3 regions of the Carnobacterium sp. genome follow, and region 2 is predicted to be linked to each of the others. Evidence: predicted binding sites of a transcription regulator. Region 2 holds the regulator's gene; each other region holds the start of a gene.

Region 1 (7,040 bases), on a different contig from region 2:
GACTGTTCCAACTCATGACGTTTGATTCTCTCCATTCCATTTAGACTCTGCTTTCGCGTAGCCTTTAACAATATAAACATTTTTTTCTTCATCGTATTCTTCTGAGATCACTAATGTTTCTCTTTTCAAGCGTACCAATTTTTCTCCTTGATCTACGTTGATTTCAAGACGATAAGAAACCATCAATTCCTTCATTTTATCCATGATAACGGACAGTAAGTGATCAATGTCTTCAGGATCATTCGCTGAAATCACCACATTAGGAAAAAGAGAGGGGTAAAAAGCATCTTCGACTAGATCTTTTTTATTATATACCGTTAACATCGGTATTTTTGCCATGTCCAGTTCTTTCAACAATTGCATAACCGTTTGTTCATGTCCTGACAAGTTCTCCGCAGAAGCATCAACGACATGCAAGAGAAGATCAACACCTTTTGTTTCTTCTAGAGTCGATTTGAACGATTCAATTAGTTGTGTAGGCAAATCTTGTATAAAACCAACGGTATCGGTAAGCGTCACTGTCATTCCGCTAGGCAGCAGCAATTGACGCGTCAAAGGATCTAGTGTTGCAAATAATTGATTTTCTTCATACGTATCTGCTTGAGTTAACTTATTTAATAACGTTGATTTCCCAGCATTTGTATATCCCATTAAACCAATTTGAAACGTGCCGCTTTCTTTACGTTGTTCACGAGTTCGACTGCGGTGCTTTTCTGTTTCTGTTAAATCACGTTTAATATCTGTGATTTGATCACGGATGTGTCGACGATCGGTTTCTAATTTTGTTTCCCCTGGACCACGTGTTCCAATCCCCCCACCTAGTCGAGACAAGTTAACCCCTTGACCAGCTAAACGAGGTAGTAAATACTGCAACTGAGCTAATTCAACTTGTAATTTACCTTCTTTACTTTTAGCACGCATGGCAAAGATGTCTAAAATCAATTGGATTCGGTCAATGACTTTCACTTCATCCATTAAAACTTTTTGAATATTTCTTGTTTGTCCAGGTGTCAGCCCTTGGTTGAAAATAACCGTATCTGCTTCTAACTCATCTACTAAAGCAACCAATTCTTCCATCTTGCCTTTACCTAAAAAGGTACGTGAATCTACTCGTTCTCTTTTTTGAGTTAGTTCTCCAACTACTTCACCTAGAGCCGTTTCCGTCAATTGTTCTAATTCTCTCAAAGAATATTCAAAATCCAGGTTACTTTCATTAGTTTGAACTCCTACAAGGATAACGCGTTCGACTGTTTCAGCGGTTTCTTTTGTTTCCATTACGTTCACCTTCTATTCTAGTATTTTAAACACATTGTACACACTATTTTTCTAAAAATGCTTGGACTTCTTCTACTACTTGTTGTTCTTTCTCAGGATGACTCACTAAATCAACCCACTCCACATTTTCCAATCGGTTTTTAAACCAAGTAAGTTGGCGTTTAGCATACCGTCTTGAATTTTGCTGGATGGCCTCTTTTGCTTCTTGTAAGGTAATCTTATTTTCAAGATATGGAAACAATTCTTTATAACCGATTCCTTTTGCAGCTTGTGCATCGGGCAATTGTTGTTCATATAACCATTTTACTTCTTCAATCAAACCCTTTTCAAACATTTGCTCTACACGAAGGTTGATTCGACTATATAACTCTTCTCGATCAGTTGTTAGACCAATAATTTTCGCATCATAAAGGAGCTCTTTTTCCTTACGTTCACTTTGATAACTAGAAAAAAGTTGACCGGTCACCTGATACACTTCAAGTGCTCGGATAATACGTCTGCGATTGTTAAAATGAATTTTTTCTGCAGCAGCTGGATCTATTTGATTTAATTGTTCCCACAAATAGCGATTTCCTTTTTCTACGGCTATCGCTTCTTGAGCTTCACGAAAAGCCTCATCATTTTCTCCGCTTCCACCAAACGTCACATCATACAATAAGGATTCGATGTATAAACCTGTACCCCCTACAATAATTGGTACTTTCCCTTTAACTGAAATATCTTCAATTAAAGACCGAGCTCTCTTTTGGAAATCAGAAACAGCATAAGGAGTCGTTACATCCACTTCATCAATGAGATGATGCGGTATTTCTCCTTGTTCTTCCTTAGATACTTTAGCTGTTCCAATAGTTAGATTGCGGTAAATTTGCATAGAATCTCCACTGATAATTTCTCCATTTAATTCCCGCGCTAAGGAGAGACTTAAACTTGTTTTCCCAACAGCTGTTGGTCCTACAATGATAATAATTTTTTTCTTTTCCACCTTATTCTCCTTCATACTGCCATTTATTTCTTATGTGAAGAGCTCTCTCAGGATAATCTGTGATAATACCTGCTACTTGTTTTTGTAAACAATATTGGATGTCCTCATTCTTATTAACTGTCCAAATGCGTACTGGAATTTCGGAGTTACGAATACCTTTAAACCAGCTTAGTTTCGGATGCCACATTCTAACAGGAATAGTTGGACTTAGAGAAGTAACATTTTCACCATTATTTTCAAATAGTAACGCTATTTTACAAGTAGGATCTACTTCTTTGAGTTGAACTAATGTTTCATAGTTAAAACTGGAATATTCTACACTAAATGACCAATCCTTTTCAGTTACAAAAGCCCATACTTTTTCTACGATTCCTGGGTAAGAATAATTATCTGTTTTTAATTCGATATTTACAAGGCCTTGATAGTCTACTTCTTCAAGTAAATTAAAAACTTCTTGAAGTGTTGGAATACAGCAATGACTGAATTCAGGAGAATACCAACTTCCGGCATCTAGTTGTTTTAGTTCGGTTAATGTTAAATTTTGAACGTTTCCTTTTCCATTCGTTGTACGTTCTACTGATTCATCATGGATAACAATTAGTTCATTGTCTAAACTTAAATGAATATCTAGCTCAATGCCATCGCTTCCCACTCGAACAGCTTCTCGAAATGCTTCTAATGTGTTCTCTGGATGTGTGCCTTTACTTCCTCGGTGAGCAATAATCTTTGTACGGTCCATAACTTACAATCCCTCCATCGCTTACATTCCTAATAATTATAGCATATTTCTATAATAAGCCCTATAGTCAGCTTTCTTCTCACATGAAACTGTCGTCTTTTCTCAAAAAGTAACGTACAATAGAAACTGTAGTAAGGAGGCAGGTAAATGTATTTAACCATCGAAGAAACCGCAGACTATTTAGAACTTTCAACGACTGATATTGTACGTCTTATTCGTGAAAAACAGATTCGTACTTTATCTGATGGCGAAACTATCTTGATTTATAAAGAACAATTCAATTTGTATTTGCGCGAAATTGAAAAATACAAAAAAGAATTACAAGAGTATTTAGATGAACCCATTCCAGAGGATATTGATATAAAGGATGAAGATTAACATAAAACAAGCTTAAGAGAAGTAGACCAAATGGCTATTTCTTGAGCTTGTTTTATTTTTTTCTTATTATTTTCTTTACTAAAGGAACGTATGTTCGTATAATGAGGGTAAGCTTATACGAAAGGATGCCGTTTGGTATGATCAAAATGGATTACTCAAAGGAACCTAGAAGAGATATCTTATGCATTGATGTGACCTCTTTTTTTGCTTCTGTCGAGTCCGTTAGACTTGGCCTCCACCCTTTAGCTTCATATGTTGTTGTGATGAGTAAAGCTGATCAAGATGGCGGACTAGTTTTAGCTGCTGCTCCTAGAGTAAAGAAAGAATATGGTATTAAAACAGGATCAAGACGATATGAGATTCCTAAACATTCCTTTATTCAGATCGTTGAACCTCACATGACTTTGTATTTAAAAGTCAATGCTATGATTAACGCTATCTTTTTGGAATTCGTAGCAGAAACAGATTTGCATCTTTATAGTATTGATGAGTCTTTTTTAGATGTCACCGCTTCGCATGCCTTATATGGTTCTACAAAAGAGATTGCTTTAAAGATCCAAACGACGATCTGGCAACGACTTCGTTTGTTTGTGACGATTGGCATCGGAGATAATCCGCTCATGGCAAAATTAGCCTTAGATAATGCTGCAAAAAAAGAAAAAAACGGCATTGCAGAATGGCATTATAAAGATGTTCCCGAAACCCTTTGGAAAATTCAACCTATTACAGAAATGTGGGGTATTGGATCGCGCACGGCTTCAAATCTTTACCGTTTGGGGATTGATTCTGTTTATGACCTTTCACAATACTCTGTTCATTCCTTAAAAAAAATACATGGAACTATTGGAGAACAACTTTTTTATCATGCTCATGGTATTGATCAAAGTATTATCTCTCAGAAATACACTCCTCTATCTCGTTCATTTGGCAAGAGTCAAATATTAGATCGTGATTACATAGATGCATACGAAATTGAAGTAGTTATTCGAGAAATGGCTGATCAAGTTGCTGCTCGCCTGAGAAACCATCATGCTCAAACGGGTATGATCCATTTAACGATTCGTTTTTCTGGAGAAATTCTGGATAAAGGGTTCAATCAGCAACTAAAAATTTTCCCTACTTCTTCCAGTCAAAAAATCATTGAGACGTGTTTATTTCTTTTTAGAAAACACTACAATAATGAACCTGTTCGTCAATTAGCCATTAGTTGCGGAAAAATACACTACCAATCAGATTTACAATTGGATTTATTCGAATCAGCTGAACAGACCATTAGCCGTGAAGAACTAGAAAAAGTGATTGATCGCATTCGGTTTAAATATGGTTACACTTCCCTTGTACATGCTAGTAGTTTAACCTCAGGAGGAACAGCTATTAAACGCAGTGGCTTAGTCAGCGGACACCAGGGTTAAGTCATATTATAAGAAAAAGAGTTGAGACAAAATGTCTCAACTCTTTTTTACTCATTAATGAGCTGTTTTAGTTTTTCCAGTCCAATCACGGTATCCACCTTTAAGGTGATAAATATCTGTATGGCCCTCTTTACGTAAACGAAGCGCAGCACGTAAACTTAGCGCTTTATTATGATCATAAAGATAAATAGGTTGATCTTTTCTTATTTCAACGCTGCGTGTTTTAAAAGTTGAAAAAGGAATGTTTCTAGCTCCTAAAATGTGCCCTGCATCAAAGTCCTTCTTTTCGCGGACATCAATTAATTGAACTTTACGCATTTCTTTTTTAAACTCTTCTTCTGTTAGTTCCACAGATGCGTTTTTACGTTTGAAATAACTGTAAATTTCGTAACCTGCCCATACTATAATAATAATCCATAAAACTGCATTAATAATTTGACCTATATTCACTTCTTGTGTACCCCTTTCAACTTGTTCTACAGGGATAATTGTACACAAGAATCGTTTGTTTTACTAGCTTTTTTTATATAAGACCTTTTTAACTCTCGTTACTGACTCTAATTAGGCATACTAATTAAGGAATAGATTTTTTGTTGTTCAATATCTATAATACTTTCAAATCGCCAACCATATAAACTATATTTCCCATTATGAGCCATTGAGATTGGCGCATTGTCTGGGAGATCAATAATCGGCTTAATGGTCTTATTCTCAAAATCCAACTCTCCAAACTCAAATTCCCCAGTTTCAAGTTCCAATTGTGCCGCTTCTTTTGCAAATACTCCATAGACAGGTGTGTTTCTTGCAGCCTGACTTAAGTAAGGAAAAACAAGACGATTATTCATGGTCACTTTGGGAATAGACATGAAAGATTGATCAACCATAAATGGATACTGATAACTTAGAAGCAACTCATCTTCAGCAAAGTCTGAAGGTGTAAATGTAATGAATGTATCATCATGTATAAAAAAGCTTGAAACTTGACTCTTTAATCGCAGTGTTTCGTTTGTCCGAATATCTCCCATGTAAAGCTCACCCGTTTCAAGAGAGAAATCCTCTTTATTATCTACATATAAATATAGATTAGCTGAATACCACAAGGGCGTTAATGAAGCAGATGGTATAGAAACAATCTCGTTAGTCTCTGTATTCCAATCACCAACTACCATATTAGAATCGGATTGGTAGTATGAAATAAAGATATGGTGTTGATCTGCTGGATTCCAGTTCACATTAACAAAGCCTTTCGTTTCTAAAGGCAATGTTTGAACAACTGCACCGCTCCTATCAATTACTCTTAACTCCCCACCATTTTCGCTAGCAACTTGAATCACTATCTGTTGTTGATTTTCTGAAATAATAGCTGTTAAAATAATCGATCCGGCTTCATAAATAGGCTCAGTTTCTCCTGTGAAAATATTAAAAAGAGATAATGTATCATTATTTACTTCGCCTGAATGAATCAATACTTCTTCATTAGACATCCATCCAATCACTTTTCTAAAACTTTCATATTCAATAGGAATTTCTTTATAAGACAATGGCTTTTTTTCAGACACAGTTGGTTTATTATCTTGATTTTTGTTGCAACTCAATAAAAATAAGGAAGCAGAAAAAAGCAAAATAGCTAAACTAAACATCATATATTTTTTCTTTTTCCTTTTCATCTCATCACCTTATTTTTTTGATTAATTGACATCGTATGGTTACTTGCTAGTACCATTCCAAAAACTTTCATCTAAAGTATAGCATATGCTATGCCGTTTCACACTTTATTAGCCTACTTCACCTTACTAGAGATAACTAAATGAAATCATTTGGAACACTAAAAAAAGAACTACGATACCATTTAAAAATGGAATATCTGGGTTCTTTTTTGCACTCATCTTGAGCAATGATTACTTCTTTTTAAATTGGTATATAAGTGCGCCTTTTAAATTAAATAGTTAATACCAATCAAATGCTACTTTTCTTTCCAATTCTAAGTTAATATTCTTTGCTTTTATTTCTTTTTCGAATTGTTCTAATGAATCATATTCGACAACTTCTCTGGTGCCTCTATTAACTATTAAATAATACACATCTGAATAAACATCCAGATCATCTTTTTTGCTAGAAGCAATAATATAATCATTATTCCAATTTAATTTAACAATACTGTCCGCAAATTCAATATGTATTTCTTCATTTTCATATTGGAGTACTGAAAATGATGCAGACATTGATTGAACACTATAATAGTCATCTATCCCTA
Region 2 (7,040 bases):
TTTCAAACAGATAAAAAATTACCTGTTGACGGTATTGTAACAGGTGAAACGGCTACTCAACTCATTGAATCATTGAGGACTCTAATAGATGAAAATGATACTCAATATGAGGCTGCTATCAAAGAATTGCAATCTAGTCAACCTGCTGAATAAAAAGCGAATGGCTAGGAAATCACAATCGTTAACAACTTGATGCCAAAAGAGAGATAGGAATTTGCTATCTCTCTTTTGGTTAAATCATTGCCCTAAATAAATAGTTATTTTTTAGATTTTCTTGTATGATAGAATAAATAGATTGATTTGGAGCGAATGTAATGAGACAAAAGTCTTGGAAGGAATTTTCATGGGAATGGTTTAAGGCGTTATTATTAGCTGGATCAATCACTGTTTTACTGCGAAATTTTATCTTTATTCCTATGACTATTGAAGGTTCTTCTATGATACCAACTTTTCAACAGGACGATCAAATCATAGTTAGAACCATCTATAATAATATAGAAAGATTTGATTTAGTTGTATTTCATGATTCGTCAAATCGAACACTTGTAAAAAGAGTCATTGGGTTACCGGGAGAGGAAATTCGCTACGAAAGCGATCAGTTGTATATCAATGATCAAAAAATTGAGGAAAAATTTCTCGATAATGATTTAGTTAATCATGCTGGAGGGGTATGGACATCTGATTTCACTTTAGAAGAATTAACTGGAACTAAAATAGTTCCAGAAAATGAGTATTTTGTATTAGGGGATAATCGCAGATCAAGTAACGACAGTCGCTATTTTGGGAGTGTTCCACTAGATTCGATTATTGGCGAAACGTCTTTTACTTACTATCCATTTAATCGTATAAAGTTTATTCCATAAATAGTATAAGAAGGTAGGGAGATGCAATTGAGTAAAATTAATTTTTCTGATAATCAACATCAGAATAAAAGTACTTTCGAACCGAGAAATACGCGTCATCTTTCCCCAAGTCAAAAACGCAAAGAAAATAAAGGCCGCGGAAATGAATTTTTAAGTACTGTACTATATGGTGTTGTAGCGCTGATAATTTTTCTGCTGATTCGACATTTTCTATTTGCTCCGGTAAGTGTAGACGGTGAATCGATGGCACCTACGTTAGAAGATCGAGATCGTTTGATTTTAAATAAAATCGACAAGATAGACCGTTTTGATGTGATTGTATTCCCAGCTCCAAGTGAGCCGGATAAACAGTATATCAAACGTGTTATCGGTCTACCAGGAGATACGATTCGGTATCAAGATGATGTTTTGTATATCAATGGGGAACCCATTGAAGAAGAGTATTTGAAAAAGTCCATCGAAAATATGACAGCAGGGGATACTTTTACCGAAGACTTCTTATTAGCTGCTAAAACAGGCGAAGAAACGGTTCCTGAAGGCACTTATTTTGTCTTAGGTGATAATCGTCAAAATTCAAAAGATAGCCGATTTAGTGAAGTTGGGTTTATAGACGCGTCTACTGTCAGTGGAACAACAAATCTTCGCATATGGCCACTTGAAAAGTTTGGTTCGATTGACGAGGATTAACAAATGAAATAAAAAAAAGAATACAATAATGTGGTTCTTTTTTTGTGTAAATAGAAAGGTGAAAATTAAATGACCATTCAATGGTTTCCAGGGCATATGGCAAAAGCAAGACGCCAAGTAACAGAAAAAATTAAGCTAGTCGATATTGTTTTTGAACTAGTAGATGCAAGACTGCCACTATCAAGCCGCAATCCAATATTAGATGAAATCATTGGAGAAAAACCAAGAATCATCATTTTAAATAAAAGTGATTTAGCGGATCCATTAGAAACAAAAAAATGGGTAGCTTATTTTAACGATCAAGGAATTGCGGCTGTCCCAATTGTTGCTCAAGAAGGAAAAGGCATGAAGCAATTAATGGAAAAAGCAAAAGAGCTTTTACAACCTAAATTTGATAGAAGAGCCGCTAAAGGTATAAAACCTCGTGCAATTCGAGCAATGAGTATTGGAATTCCTAACGTGGGGAAATCAACATTGATCAATCGTTTTGTAAAGAAAAATATTGCTCAAACAGGAAATAAACCTGGTGTGACAAAAGCACAACAATGGCTGAAGTTAGGCAAAGAATTGGAATTACTGGATACACCAGGGATTCTTTGGCCGAAGTTTGAAGATCCTGAAATTGGGAAGAAATTGGCTTTAACTGGAGCAATAAAAGACACTATTTTACAACTAGATGAAATTGCTATGTATGGATTGGAAGAAATGAAAATTAGAAATCCGGAAATGCTTGCTAAACGATACAGATTAACAGAAGAAGAATTAAATCTTGAATCGCCAGATCTGCTTATGTTGATCAGTGAACGAAAAGGGTATAGAGATGATTATACTCGTGCAGCCGAATTGATTGTTTTTGAAATTAGAAGCGGTAAAATTGGGAAGTATACGTTAGATATAGCACCGATTTCTTTACCCAAAAGGCATGATAGCTAAAATGGAAAAACCGCTGACCATTACGGCAATAAAGGAACTATTAGCGACCATTACTCATCCGGATGATGAACGACTGGTTTTAATCAAGAGCGATTCTCGTAAAGGTGTATTAAATGCGTATAGATCTTGGGAAAACCAATTGAGAAAGCAACAATTAATTCTCGAAAAACAACAAGAAATGCTACAAATAGAGCAATTTTTTTGGGAAAAAGGAACACAATTTATTGCTGGAATCGATGAGGTAGGAAGAGGTCCGTTAGCTGGCCCTGTGGTTGCAGCTGCGGTCATCTTGCCGCAAGACTTTAATGTCTTGGAAATTAATGACTCTAAACAATTATCAAGTGCAAAAAGAGAAGTGTTATTTGACCAAATTCAAGAATCTGCATTAGCTATTGGGATTGGTATAAAAGACCATCAAGTCATTGATAAAGTCAATATTTATGAAGCAACTAAATTGGCTATGATTGAAGCTGTTGAACAATTGCCTCAACCGCCAGAACAATTGTTGATCGATGCAATGCATCTACCGGTCACTATTCCCCAAGAAAGTTTCATTAAGGGAGATTCAAAGAGTTTGTCTATAGCTGCTGCTAGTATAGTTGCTAAAGTAACAAGAGACAGAATGATGGCCGAATATGATACAGTGTATCCGGGATACGGTTTTTCTAAAAATGCGGGTTATGGAACAAAAGTCCATTTAGAAGGTTTAGAAAAACACGGAGTATGTCCTATTCACCGAAAAACTTTTGCTCCTGTTAAGAATTTATTAGTTTAAAGAGATTTGTAGTGAAACAATAAAAAAAAACGAAGAACCGGGATAAAACCCGTTCCTTCGTTTTTTTATTGAATATGACTACGATATAATCCGATTACTTTGCCTAAAATGGTTACTTCATTAAGTAGAATAGGACTCATGGTGTCATTTTCTGGTTCTAAGCGATAATGATCTTCTTCTTTATAAAATCTTTTGCACGTTGCTTCGTCTTCTACGGTCATAGCAATGACAATATCGCCATTATTTGCAGTGCTTTGCTTACGAATGATCACTTCATCACCATCAAAAATACCAGCATTGATCATGCTTTCCCCACGTATGGTTAACATAAAAAGAGAATCATTTTCAAATTGCAAGTTTGGAGGCAATGGGAAATAATCTGTTGCTTCTTCTACAGCTAAGATCGGTTCACCTGCTGTTACAGTTCCCAGTAAAGGTATTTTATCAAGTGCAATGCCTAATTTTGATAATCCTAGTTGTGTTAGTTCTATTGCTCTTGGTTTGCTAGGATCTCTTTGGATGTAACCATTTTTTTCTAAACGAGAAAGGTGACCATGAACGGTTGAGGTAGAAGATAAAGAAACAGCCGTTCCGATTTCTCTTACAGTTGGAGGGTAACCTTTCAATTTAACTTGACTGTATATATATTGTAGAACTTCAACTTGTCTTGATTCGGGATTTTTACTCATAATATATATAAACACCTCATTTCTATTTATTTTATCATTTTAAGATTACCATATATGATAGAACAAATCAAACAAACGTTCGTAGATTTAGAGGATTAAAAGGTGTTTTTTTCAAAGAAATTTGTTATAGTTGACTAATAAATAAAAAAGTGGAGTGATTCGATGTTACCAAAAGATCAAATAGAACGAATAAATGAGTTAGCAAAAAAATCAAAAAACAAAGGATTGACTATCCAAGAACAAGTTGAACAAAAGGAATTAAGAGATGCTTATATAACAGCTTTTCGTGGCGGAATGAGAAATACTATTGAAGGTGTAAAGATAGTAGATGAAGAAGGCAATGATGTTACACCCGATAAATTGAAGGATATACAAAAAGATAAAGGTCTTCACGGAAGATAAAAGAATGTTTGTTCAATAATGGGATAACCATGAAGTTCTCCCATTTAATAACATTCTGACCATGAAAGCGTTGCACTTGAGTGGAAATAATAGTAAACTAATAGAGTACTATAAGAGAGTTAAAATCGAAAGGATGATTTTTTTGTTTGATAACACAGACCAATTAGCAGTAAATACAATAAGAACACTAAGTATGGATGGTATACAAAAAGCCAACTCTGGACACCCAGGATTACCTATGGGGGCTGCTCCAATGGCTTACACATTGTGGACTAAACAATTAAAAGTAAATCCAAAAAACTCGAAATGGTTCGACCGTGACCGTTTTGTATTATCAGCTGGACACGGATCGATGTTATTATACAGCTTGCTGCATTTAGCTGGATATGACGTTAAAATTGATGATTTAAAACAGTTCCGTCAATGGGACAGTAAAACACCTGGACATCCAGAAGTGAACCATACTGACGGAGTAGAAGCAACAACTGGTCCATTAGGACAAGGAATTGCAAATGCTGTTGGAATGGCGATGACAGAAGCTCATTTAGCTGCAGTTTACAACAAAGAAGGCCATGCTATTGTAGATCACTTTACTTATTCTTTATGTGGAGACGGCGACTTGATGGAAGGTATCTCAGCTGAAGCAGCTAGTTTAGCAGCTCATTTGGAACTTGGGAAATTAGTTGTTCTTTATGATTCAAACGATATCTCTTTAGATGGACCGACATCTAAAGCCTTTACTGAAAATGTTGGACAACGTTTTGAAGCTTATGGATGGCAACATATTCTTGTAAAAGACGGAAATGATTTAGAAGAAATTAATGCAGCAATTGAAGCTGCAAAAGCTGAGACAAAAAAACCTACTCTAATCGAAGTGAAAACAATTATTGGATTTGGTGCTCCGAATGCTGGAACACATAAAGTCCATGGTGCACCACTTGGAGCAGAAGGAATTGAAGCAGCTAAAAAAGCATATGGCTGGGAAGGCGAAGACTTCTTTGTTCCTGCTGAAGTAGCAGAACGCTTTAAAGAAACAATGGTTGACCAAGGAGCTAAAGTGGAAGAAGAATGGAAGGCATCATTTGAAACTTACCGTACGGAATATCCAGAATTAGCAGAACAATTCGAGTTATCTTTAAAAAATGAATTGCCACAAAACTGGGATGCTGAATTACCAACCTATGAAGTTGGAGACAATGCATTGGCTTCTCGTGTTACAAGTAGCCAAGTACTAAATGCTATTGCAAAAAAAGTTCCTTATTTATGGGGCGGTTCTGCTGATTTGTCATCATCTAATAATACAATGATAGCGGATGTAAAAGATTTCCAAGCTGGTCAATATGATGGAAGAAATATTTGGTATGGTGTTCGTGAATTTGCGATGACTGCTGCAATGAATGGAATCGTTTTGCATGGTGGAACTAGAACTTATGGTGGGACATTCTTTGTCTTTACGGATTACTTGCGTGCTGCTGTTCGTTTAGCGGCTATATCTAAGTTACCGGTAACTTACGTGTTCACACATGATTCAGTTGCTGTGGGAGAAGACGGCCCAACTCATGAGCCAGTAGAACATTTATCTAGCTTACGCAGTATGCCTAACCTATCTATTCTTCGTCCAGCAGATGGAAATGAAGTTGTAGCTGCTTGGGAATTAGCCATTACTTCAGTTGATCACCCAACAATGTTGGTGTTATCTCGCCAAAACTTACCCGTATTGCCAGGAACAAAAGAAGGCGCACGTACGAATGTTGCTAAAGGAGCATATGTTATTTCTCCTCAAGCTGGCGAAAAACCAGAAGGAATTCTTTTGGCATCAGGTTCTGAAGTAGCGTTAGCTATTGAAGCTCAAAATGCTTTGAAAGAAAGCGGGAAAGATGTTTCCGTTGTTTCTGTTCCAAGTTTTGATTTATTCGACAAACAAGATGCAGCATATAAAGAAAGTGTTTTACCAAAAGAAGTACGCAAACGTGTATCTATTGAAATGGGGGCAACATTTGGTTGGGAACGTTATGTAGGCCTAGATGGTGCTTCAGTAGGTATAGATAAATACGGTGCAAGTGCTCCAGGAGCGACAGTTATTGAAAACTATGGCTTTACAGTTGAAAATGTTGTGAAAACATACAATAACTTATAAAAAAAATGACCGTGTAAGTTGAAAGTTTAACTTACACGGCTTTCTTTTGTAAGTAATTGGGATGAATTGCGACTTTTTAGCGTAAGAAGTAGAATTTTAGTTTATTTTTCCACTAATATTTAGTACAATTAAGACTTGAGAGGTTCGAAAGGAGTGAATCAAAAATGAATTTAGGTCTTGCTATCTTTTTAATTATTTTAGCCTTAGTTGGTGGAGCAGTCGCTGGTTTCTTTCTTGCTAGAAAATACATGATGGATTATTTCAAAAAAAATCCGCCAGTTGACGAAAATATGTTGCGTATGTTAATGATGCAAATGGGACAAAAACCATCAGAAAAGAAAATTAAACAAATGATGTCGTCAATGAAGACACAAACAACAAAAACGACTAAAAAAAAATAAGGGCACATATTGCCTTATAATACTAACGTGCGAGCAGATATTTATCTGTTCGCGTTTTTTGATTAACAGGATCATTAGTAAAGGGGTGAGGGAAGAAAATGGGAATTTATAAAAAATTAGGTTGGTTTTTTAAACAAGAAAAAAAAGCGTATA
Region 3 (7,040 bases), on a different contig from region 2:
ATTTCATCAATTTTACGACCATCTGGTCTAATTTTGTCAACTGTAATAAGACGACGGACTTCATTCTTTTCCATGTCTTCAACAATTTGTTTTACTTCTTTATTGATTCGTTTAGCTTCATCGTTGTCTTGATATTTTTCTTCATAAAAAGCCATTGCTTCTTCTTTAACCGTTTCAATATTTTCTTCACGAGCTAATTTTTCTTCGGTTTGAATTGCCGCAATCATTTTAGCTTGGTATGCATCGTTGACTTCTTTTTCTAAATCTGCATCAATTTGCAACAATTGAATAGTCATTTTTTCTTTTCCAACAGCCGCTACGATTTCTTCTTGGAAAGCAACTAATTCTTGAATTGCTTCATGACCAAACATTAAAGCACCAAGCATATCTTCTTCTGAAACTTCAGCAGCTCCACTTTCAACCATATTAATGGCATCTTTAGTACCTGCAACTGTTAAATGAATGTCTGATAATGCTTCTTGCTCAAGAGTTGGATTAATGATGTATTCTCCGTCTACACGGCCTACATCAACACTTGCAATCGGTCCGTTAAACGGAATATCTGAAATAGCAAGTGATAAAGAAGAACCAAACATTGCTGAAAAAGCTGGTGAACAGTTTTGATCTACAGACATTACGGTATTTGTAATTTGAACTTCATTACGAAATCCTTCTGCAAACATCGGACGAATCGGACGGTCAATTAATCGAGCTGTTAAAGTAGCCGCTTCACTTGGGCGTGCTTCTCTCTTAATAAAACCACCTGGGATTTTACCGACTGAATACATTTTTTCATCGTAATTTACTGTTAAAGGAAAGAAATCTACGTCTTTCGCTTTTTTGCTAGCTACTGCTGCAGATAGCACTACAGTATCGTTATAGCGAATCAATGCTGCGCCATTAGCTTGTTTTGCTAATTGTCCAACTTCAATTTCTAATGTACGACCTGCCCATTCTTTAGTAAAAACTTGTTTCTCTGTCATTGTGTGCATTTCTCCTTTTTATTAAAGCCTTTATTCGTTTTTTCCAAACAGACTACTAAACAAATGTCAGCATTTAAGCTAATTAAATACTCACATTTGTATAGTAGGATGGACAACAAAATAAACAGCTTTTTTCTTTTACAAACAAAATGAAGCGAGATTCGTTAGAACCTCGCTTCTAAATAGACTACGAAAAATTAACGACGTAGACCTAATCTTTGAATCAATTCACGGTAACGAGTAATATCTTTGTTGCGTAAGTACGCAAGCAAGTTACGACGGTGACCAATTTTTTTCATAAGTCCACGGTAAGAATGGTGGTCTTTTTTGTGAACACGTGCATGTTCATTTAAGTGGTTGATCTCAGCTGTTAATACAGCAACTTGTACTTCGGGAGAACCTGTATCTCCTTCGTGGATTGCGTATTCTTTGATGATTTCATTTTTACGTTCTTTAGAAATTGACATTTCTAAGCACCTCATTTCTCAATTTTTCCTCTTACTGAGTAGACGTTGGTGATTCGTTTTACCAAGTAAAAGGTATGTGTTTAGTACACAATTAAATTCTACTAGAATCTATGGGAAATTGCAAGTTATTAATGGGTTTTTTCCATTTTTAATAGATTCATTCTTGTGTATTGTTATTTTAATTTGTACTGTGCTGTTATTTCTAAGATCATGTCTCTTATATTAGCCGCTTTTTCGAAGTTTAATTCTTTTGCAGCTACTTTCATTTCTACTTCCATACCATCAATCAACTCTAGACGCTGCTCTCTTGTCATTTTAGCAATATTTTCTAAGCCAGATGCTCCTTCAGCGTCACCTTCTACTACTGAAGTAATCGAGATCAAATCACGAATATCTTTGATAATTGTTTTAGGCGTAATGCCATGTTTTTCATTGTATTCTTCTTGGGTTTCACGACGTCTCTCAGTCTCTGATATAGCGGCTCTCATAGAGTCTGTGATACGGTCCGCATACATAATAACTTTCCCATTTTCATTACGTGCAGCCCTACCAATCGTCTGTACAAGTGAACGTTCACTTCTTAAGAAGCCTTCTTTATCTGCATCTAAAATAATCACTAATGATACTTCTGGGACATCGATACCTTCACGTAGCAAGTTGATTCCAATCAATACGTCGTATACACCTAAACGCAGATTTCGAATGATCTCGGTTCGTTCTAATGTTTTTATCTCACTATGCAAGTAGGCAACTTTGATTCCAACCTCTTTCAAGTAATCCGTTAGATCTTCTGACATCTTTTTAGTTAATGTAGTAATAAATACTCGCTCATTTTTTTCAGTTCGTTCATTTATTTCACCAATCAAATCATCGATTTGACCTTTGATTGGACGCACTTCTATAATTGGATCTAATAATCCTGTAGGACGAATAATTTGTTCAATAACTTCTGGAGCACGTTCCAATTCATAAGGTCCTGGCGTTGCCGAAATATACATAATTTGATTTACGTGGTTTTCAAATTCTTCCAGGCGAAGCGGACGGTTATCCAAAGCACTCGGCAATCTGAAACCATACTCAATCAATTGTTCTTTTCTAGCTCTATCGCCATTATACATCCCTCTAATTTGGGACATCGTGATATGAGACTCATCTATCACAATCAGAAAATCATCTGGGAAGAAATCAATTAGTGTATAAGGTGCTTCACCAGGTTTACGTCCATCCATGTGTCTAGAGTAATTTTCAATTCCTGAACAATACCCCATTTCCAACAACATTTCCAAATCATAGTTTGTTCGCTGTTCTAACCGTTGTGCTTCAATTAATTTATCTTCAGCTCGCAAAACTTTTAATCGCTCTTCTAGTTCTTCTTGGATATTTTTTATAGCCGATCTTGTTTGTTCATCGTTTGCGACAAAGTGAGTAGCCGGAAAAATAGGAACATGTTGAACATCAGCCTTGATTTCACCTGTTAAAACATCTACTTCTCTAATACGATCAATTTCATCTCCAAAGAACTCTACCCGTATTGCTTCACTGTCACGTGATGCTAAGAAAATTTCCACTACATCTCCTCTAACACGAAAGCGTCCGCGTTGAAAGTCAATATCGTTACGTTCAAATTGCATGTCGACTAAACGACGTAACATCTCATCACGATTCATTTCAGCACCTACGCGTAAAGACAGAACGTGATCTCGATAGTCCTCAGGGTTAACTAGTCCATAAATGCACGAAACAGAAGCTACCACAATGACATCTCTTCGTTCTAGCAATGCACTCGTTGCGGAATGACGCAGTTTATCTATCTCATCGTTAACACTTGATTCTTTTTCAATAAAGGTATCACTTGAAGGAACATACGCTTCTGGTTGATAGTAATCATAATAGCTGACAAAATACTCTACAGCGTTATCAGGAAAGAATTCTTTAAATTCACCATATAATTGACCTGCTAATGTTTTATTGTGTGCAATAACTAAGGTTGGCTTATTTACTTCCTTAATGACATTTGAGACCGTAAATGTTTTTCCCGTTCCTGTGGCACCTAATAAGGTTTGTTCTTTCTCTCCAGCTTCGATGCCTTTAATTAATTTTTTTATGGCATCCGGCTGATCACCACTAGGCTGGTATTTAGAAACCAGTTCAAATTGGTCTTTTGGCATTTTAAGTACCTCCTCGCACTTCTATTCAGTATAAAAAGAAACCTGTCTAATTCAAGACACACATTTTTCAATTCTATTTTATTATTCTAGCACTGAACGTGTGTTCTTACAACTAATTTGATACAACTTCATTAGTATTCAAAAAATAAAAAAGCCTCAAATCTTGAATACTCAAGACTTGAGGCTTTTTTATTTACTCTTTATAACAATGACCTCTTATTTAGCTAATTTAGCAGTTAAACGAGATTTGTCACGGTTAGCTTTATTTTTATGAATCAATCCTTTAGATGCAGCCATGTCAATTGCTTTGATTGCTTCTTTAAGTAATGGTTCAGCGTTTTCGTTACCTGCTTCAACAGCTTGAACGTATTTTTTAATAGCAGTACGCATTGAACTTTTTTGAACGTTGTTTTGTGCAGCTGATTTCTCAGAAGTACGAACACGTTTGATTGCAGCTTCGATGTTTGGCATTTGATTCACCCCACTTTCAATTATTTACAACATAAAATAGTCTATTCTAGTTGTTTCAACAAATTCAATTATACATAAAGACAAGCTTCAATGCAATAAAAATGTGTAAAGTTTTTTTACTTGATAGCTGGATTATTTTAAACGCTTGTATTGGTCTCTGTTCGTTGCTTTTTTTTGCGCATACTGCAGAACGAATAATTCAAATTGCATTTCTTTATCGCCTTTTCCTGTCTTCAATCGATACTCAGCATCAATCAATCCATTATATGCTTCGATCAGCGAATACTCCTCAATTTTCCTCATTTGTTGAATAGCTAATTTCACACGATAGGGATGTGTTTTTAATTGTTTGGCAATATCGCCTTGCTGATAGCCTTTCTTTTCTAAAATTTTAACTTGGATAAGTAATCTAAATTGAGATGTCATAATCGCATTTATTTTAATAGGGTCTTCTTTTTGCAGTAATAAATCTTGGTATAAATTAAGCGCTTGTCCTACGTCTTTTTTCAAAACGTATTCATTTAACGCAAAAATATTTTGTTCTAACGATTTAGCCACTAACTCTTGAACCGCATCTAGTGTAATAAATTTAGTATCTTGGGCATAAATAAAAAGTTTAGGTAATTCTCCCATCGCTACAGATAATTTCGCATCTGTTAATTGAATAAATAATTCAAACGCTTCCGGAGAATAACGGTACTCTTCATTTGCAATAGTATCTTTAATGTATTTTCGCATATCTTTTTCTGATAATGCATTTACTTCTATTATGGTAGCTGTTTTTTTTAGTAACTTAGTTATTTTTTTCCGTTCATCTAATTTTTCATAAGGGGCAAAGAATACAAGTGTCGTTGATTCAGAAGGATGAGTTAAATAACTTTCTAACCATTTCACATCATGTTCTACCTTTAACTTTGTTTTATCTCCCGTTAAAAAGACCGGTCTGTCTACAAAAACGAGACGGCGATCGCCAAAAAATGGAATCGATTCTGCATCCTCTAAGGCCGTTCCAATCGAAACTTCTTCCATATCATAAGCACCGTAATTTAATTCCAGTTCTTCTGCACTAAGTACTGAATCCAACAGTGTTTTTCTAGCTACGCTTGCTAAATAGGACTCTGTTCCTAATACAATGTAAACATGTGCAATCGTGCCGTTTTTTATTTTTGCTAATTCTGATACAAAATTCACTCTGTTCCACCACTTTCTTGTATTGCCTTAATGGTACAAAGCATTAAATTAATTTGCAAGCCTATTTTCAATTTATCTTAAAATCGTTTGAAAGCCTTTTTCTATCCATATGTGTAAATAATCAGCATACGTATACCTAAAACTTCCTTGCAGATCTGTTCGATAGACCATTGCATTTACCGAAGCCAATCGTTCTAGCACATCCTCATTTGGGTGATTGTAGCGATTGTTTAACCCACAAGATATCAATGCTGTTTTTGGTTTTATTTTTTGAATAAAACTTTCACTAGTTGACGTTTGGCTTCCGTGATGTGCTACTTTTAAAATATCCACTTTTAAATTGGGGTAAAGAGCTGTTACCTCTGCTTCCCCCGTCTCTTCAATGTCCCCTGTGAACAGCCAATTAAACTGACCAATTTCCCCATATAATACAAGCGAATCATTATTTTCTCCTTCGCCATTGTGTAAGGGCCATAAAACAGCTAAAGAGGGCCCAAAAAGTTGCTCTCGTGATCGTTTAGCGCTGACTTCACGTAAAGCCACACCATTTTTTTCTAATGCTTGAGCTGCATCAAAAAATGATTGTTTTTTTGTTGTTCCTATTGGAAAAACAAGCTCTTTAATTTCGATATCTTGAGCTAGTTCGATTAATTCACCCATATGATCTTCGTCGCCGTGAGTAATCAAAACTTGATCTAATTGAGTTACACCTAGAGATTTAATCACTGGAATCAATACACGACTTGCCACCGTTGACTGTTTTTTTCTTATTTGCCATTCTTCTTTTTCAAATGCTAGCGCCCCGCCAGTGTCTATTAGGTAGACACCTTTTCCAAAAGGCTCTTTAATTAAAGTCGCATCTCCCTGGCCTACATCTAGTATCAAAACTTCTCCAAATGGACTGTACTTTTGATACTGAATAAAGACTATAAAAACAGTTACCAACAAAATAAGCAATCGTTTCCGTTTCTTTTGCTGTTCTAATGCGATCAAAAAGATAACCATGACAATCATCGTTACAATAAATAACATCAAAGGAACTTTTCCAGTAACAATCGTACCATATGGAAAAAGTCTGATTTTTAATACCAACCATTCAATAATACTCAACAAATATTCCGCTAAGTGTATAAGAAACTGGAAAAGTAGTGTTCCCGAAAAAAAATAGGAACTAAAAAATAATAAAATCATTAAAGGCATAATGAACCACGTAAATAATGGAACAAAAAGCAAATTAGCAAACATACCAATCCATGAAAACTCAAAAAAATGGAAACTAAGAATCGGTATAGAAATAATTGTTAAAATAAAAGAAATGGATAAACTATTGATAACATTATACTTTGATTGATTGAACAACGATGTTGAAAATAAAATCAATGCTAAACTAAGTAGATAGCTTAATTGAAAACCAATAGAAAATAATTGATAAGGATCTAGCCAAAGCCCGATAATCAATGTCCATGACCATGCATCTAATCCCGAAATGGGTCTACGAATTCGTAAACCCGTCTGACTGATCAGACTCATCACAACAGCTCTAAAAATACTGGTTCCCCAACCAGTCAAACTTCCGTATAGAGGAAGAAAAATGAATAAAAGGATATACGTGTGTTCACGTGTCACCCCACTTCTCCATAAGATGTACGTCAGACCAGCTATCAAAAATTGGATGTGCAAGCCTGAAATACTCAATAAATGGATAATCCCAATTTCTTTGTATCCATTCATTACTTGATCATCAATAGAACTAGTATCTG

The links. The regulator LexA, encoded in region 2, represses DNA repair genes until DNA is damaged. The targets are predictions, from matches to a motif close to CNAACANNTGTTNG.
Region 1: a site for LexA is predicted at 3,458-3,471, ahead of ABS911_RS08635 (Y-family DNA polymerase). Genes of this name have one in related genera too.
Region 3: a site for LexA is predicted at 3,712-3,725, ahead of uvrB (excinuclease ABC subunit UvrB). Genes of this name have one in related genera too.

The regions. Positions count from the first base shown of each region.
Region 1 is NZ_JBEMBC010000038.1:3,038-10,077, reverse strand. Features, by position in the region: gene ABS911_RS08660 (methionine gamma-lyase family protein) at 1-16, opposite strand, end outside; gene hflX (GTPase HflX) at 13-1,275, opposite strand; gene miaA (tRNA (adenosine(37)-N6)-dimethylallyltransferase MiaA) at 1,319-2,272, opposite strand; gene ABS911_RS08645 (glycerophosphodiester phosphodiesterase) at 2,259-2,996, opposite strand; gene ABS911_RS08640 (excisionase family DNA-binding protein) at 3,144-3,374, shown strand; gene ABS911_RS08635 (Y-family DNA polymerase) at 3,521-4,786, shown strand; gene ABS911_RS08630 (rhodanese-like domain-containing protein) at 4,841-5,236, opposite strand; gene ABS911_RS08625 (YqgU-like beta propeller domain-containing protein) at 5,344-6,453, opposite strand; gene ABS911_RS08620 (DUF3997 domain-containing protein) at 6,733-7,040, opposite strand, start outside.
Region 2 is NZ_JBEMBC010000018.1:22,999-30,038, forward strand. Features, by position in the region: gene ABS911_RS05515 (S41 family peptidase) at 1-153, shown strand, start outside; gene lepB (signal peptidase I) at 315-863, shown strand; gene lepB (signal peptidase I) at 885-1,550, shown strand; gene ylqF (ribosome biogenesis GTPase YlqF) at 1,620-2,483, shown strand; gene rnhB (ribonuclease HII) at 2,485-3,258, shown strand; gene lexA (transcriptional repressor LexA) at 3,324-3,947, opposite strand; gene ABS911_RS05545 (DUF896 family protein) at 4,110-4,349, shown strand; gene tkt (transketolase) at 4,483-6,486, shown strand; gene ABS911_RS05555 (YneF family protein) at 6,651-6,887, shown strand; gene ABS911_RS05560 (ABC transporter ATP-binding protein) at 6,986-7,040, shown strand, end outside.
Region 3 is NZ_JBEMBC010000029.1:19,558-26,597, forward strand. Features, by position in the region: gene pnp (polyribonucleotide nucleotidyltransferase) at 1-983, opposite strand, end outside; gene rpsO (30S ribosomal protein S15) at 1,181-1,450, opposite strand; gene uvrB (excinuclease ABC subunit UvrB) at 1,624-3,618, opposite strand; gene rpsT (30S ribosomal protein S20) at 3,835-4,089, opposite strand; gene holA (DNA polymerase III subunit delta) at 4,222-5,280, opposite strand; gene ABS911_RS07585 (DNA internalization-related competence protein ComEC/Rec2) at 5,353-7,040, opposite strand, start outside.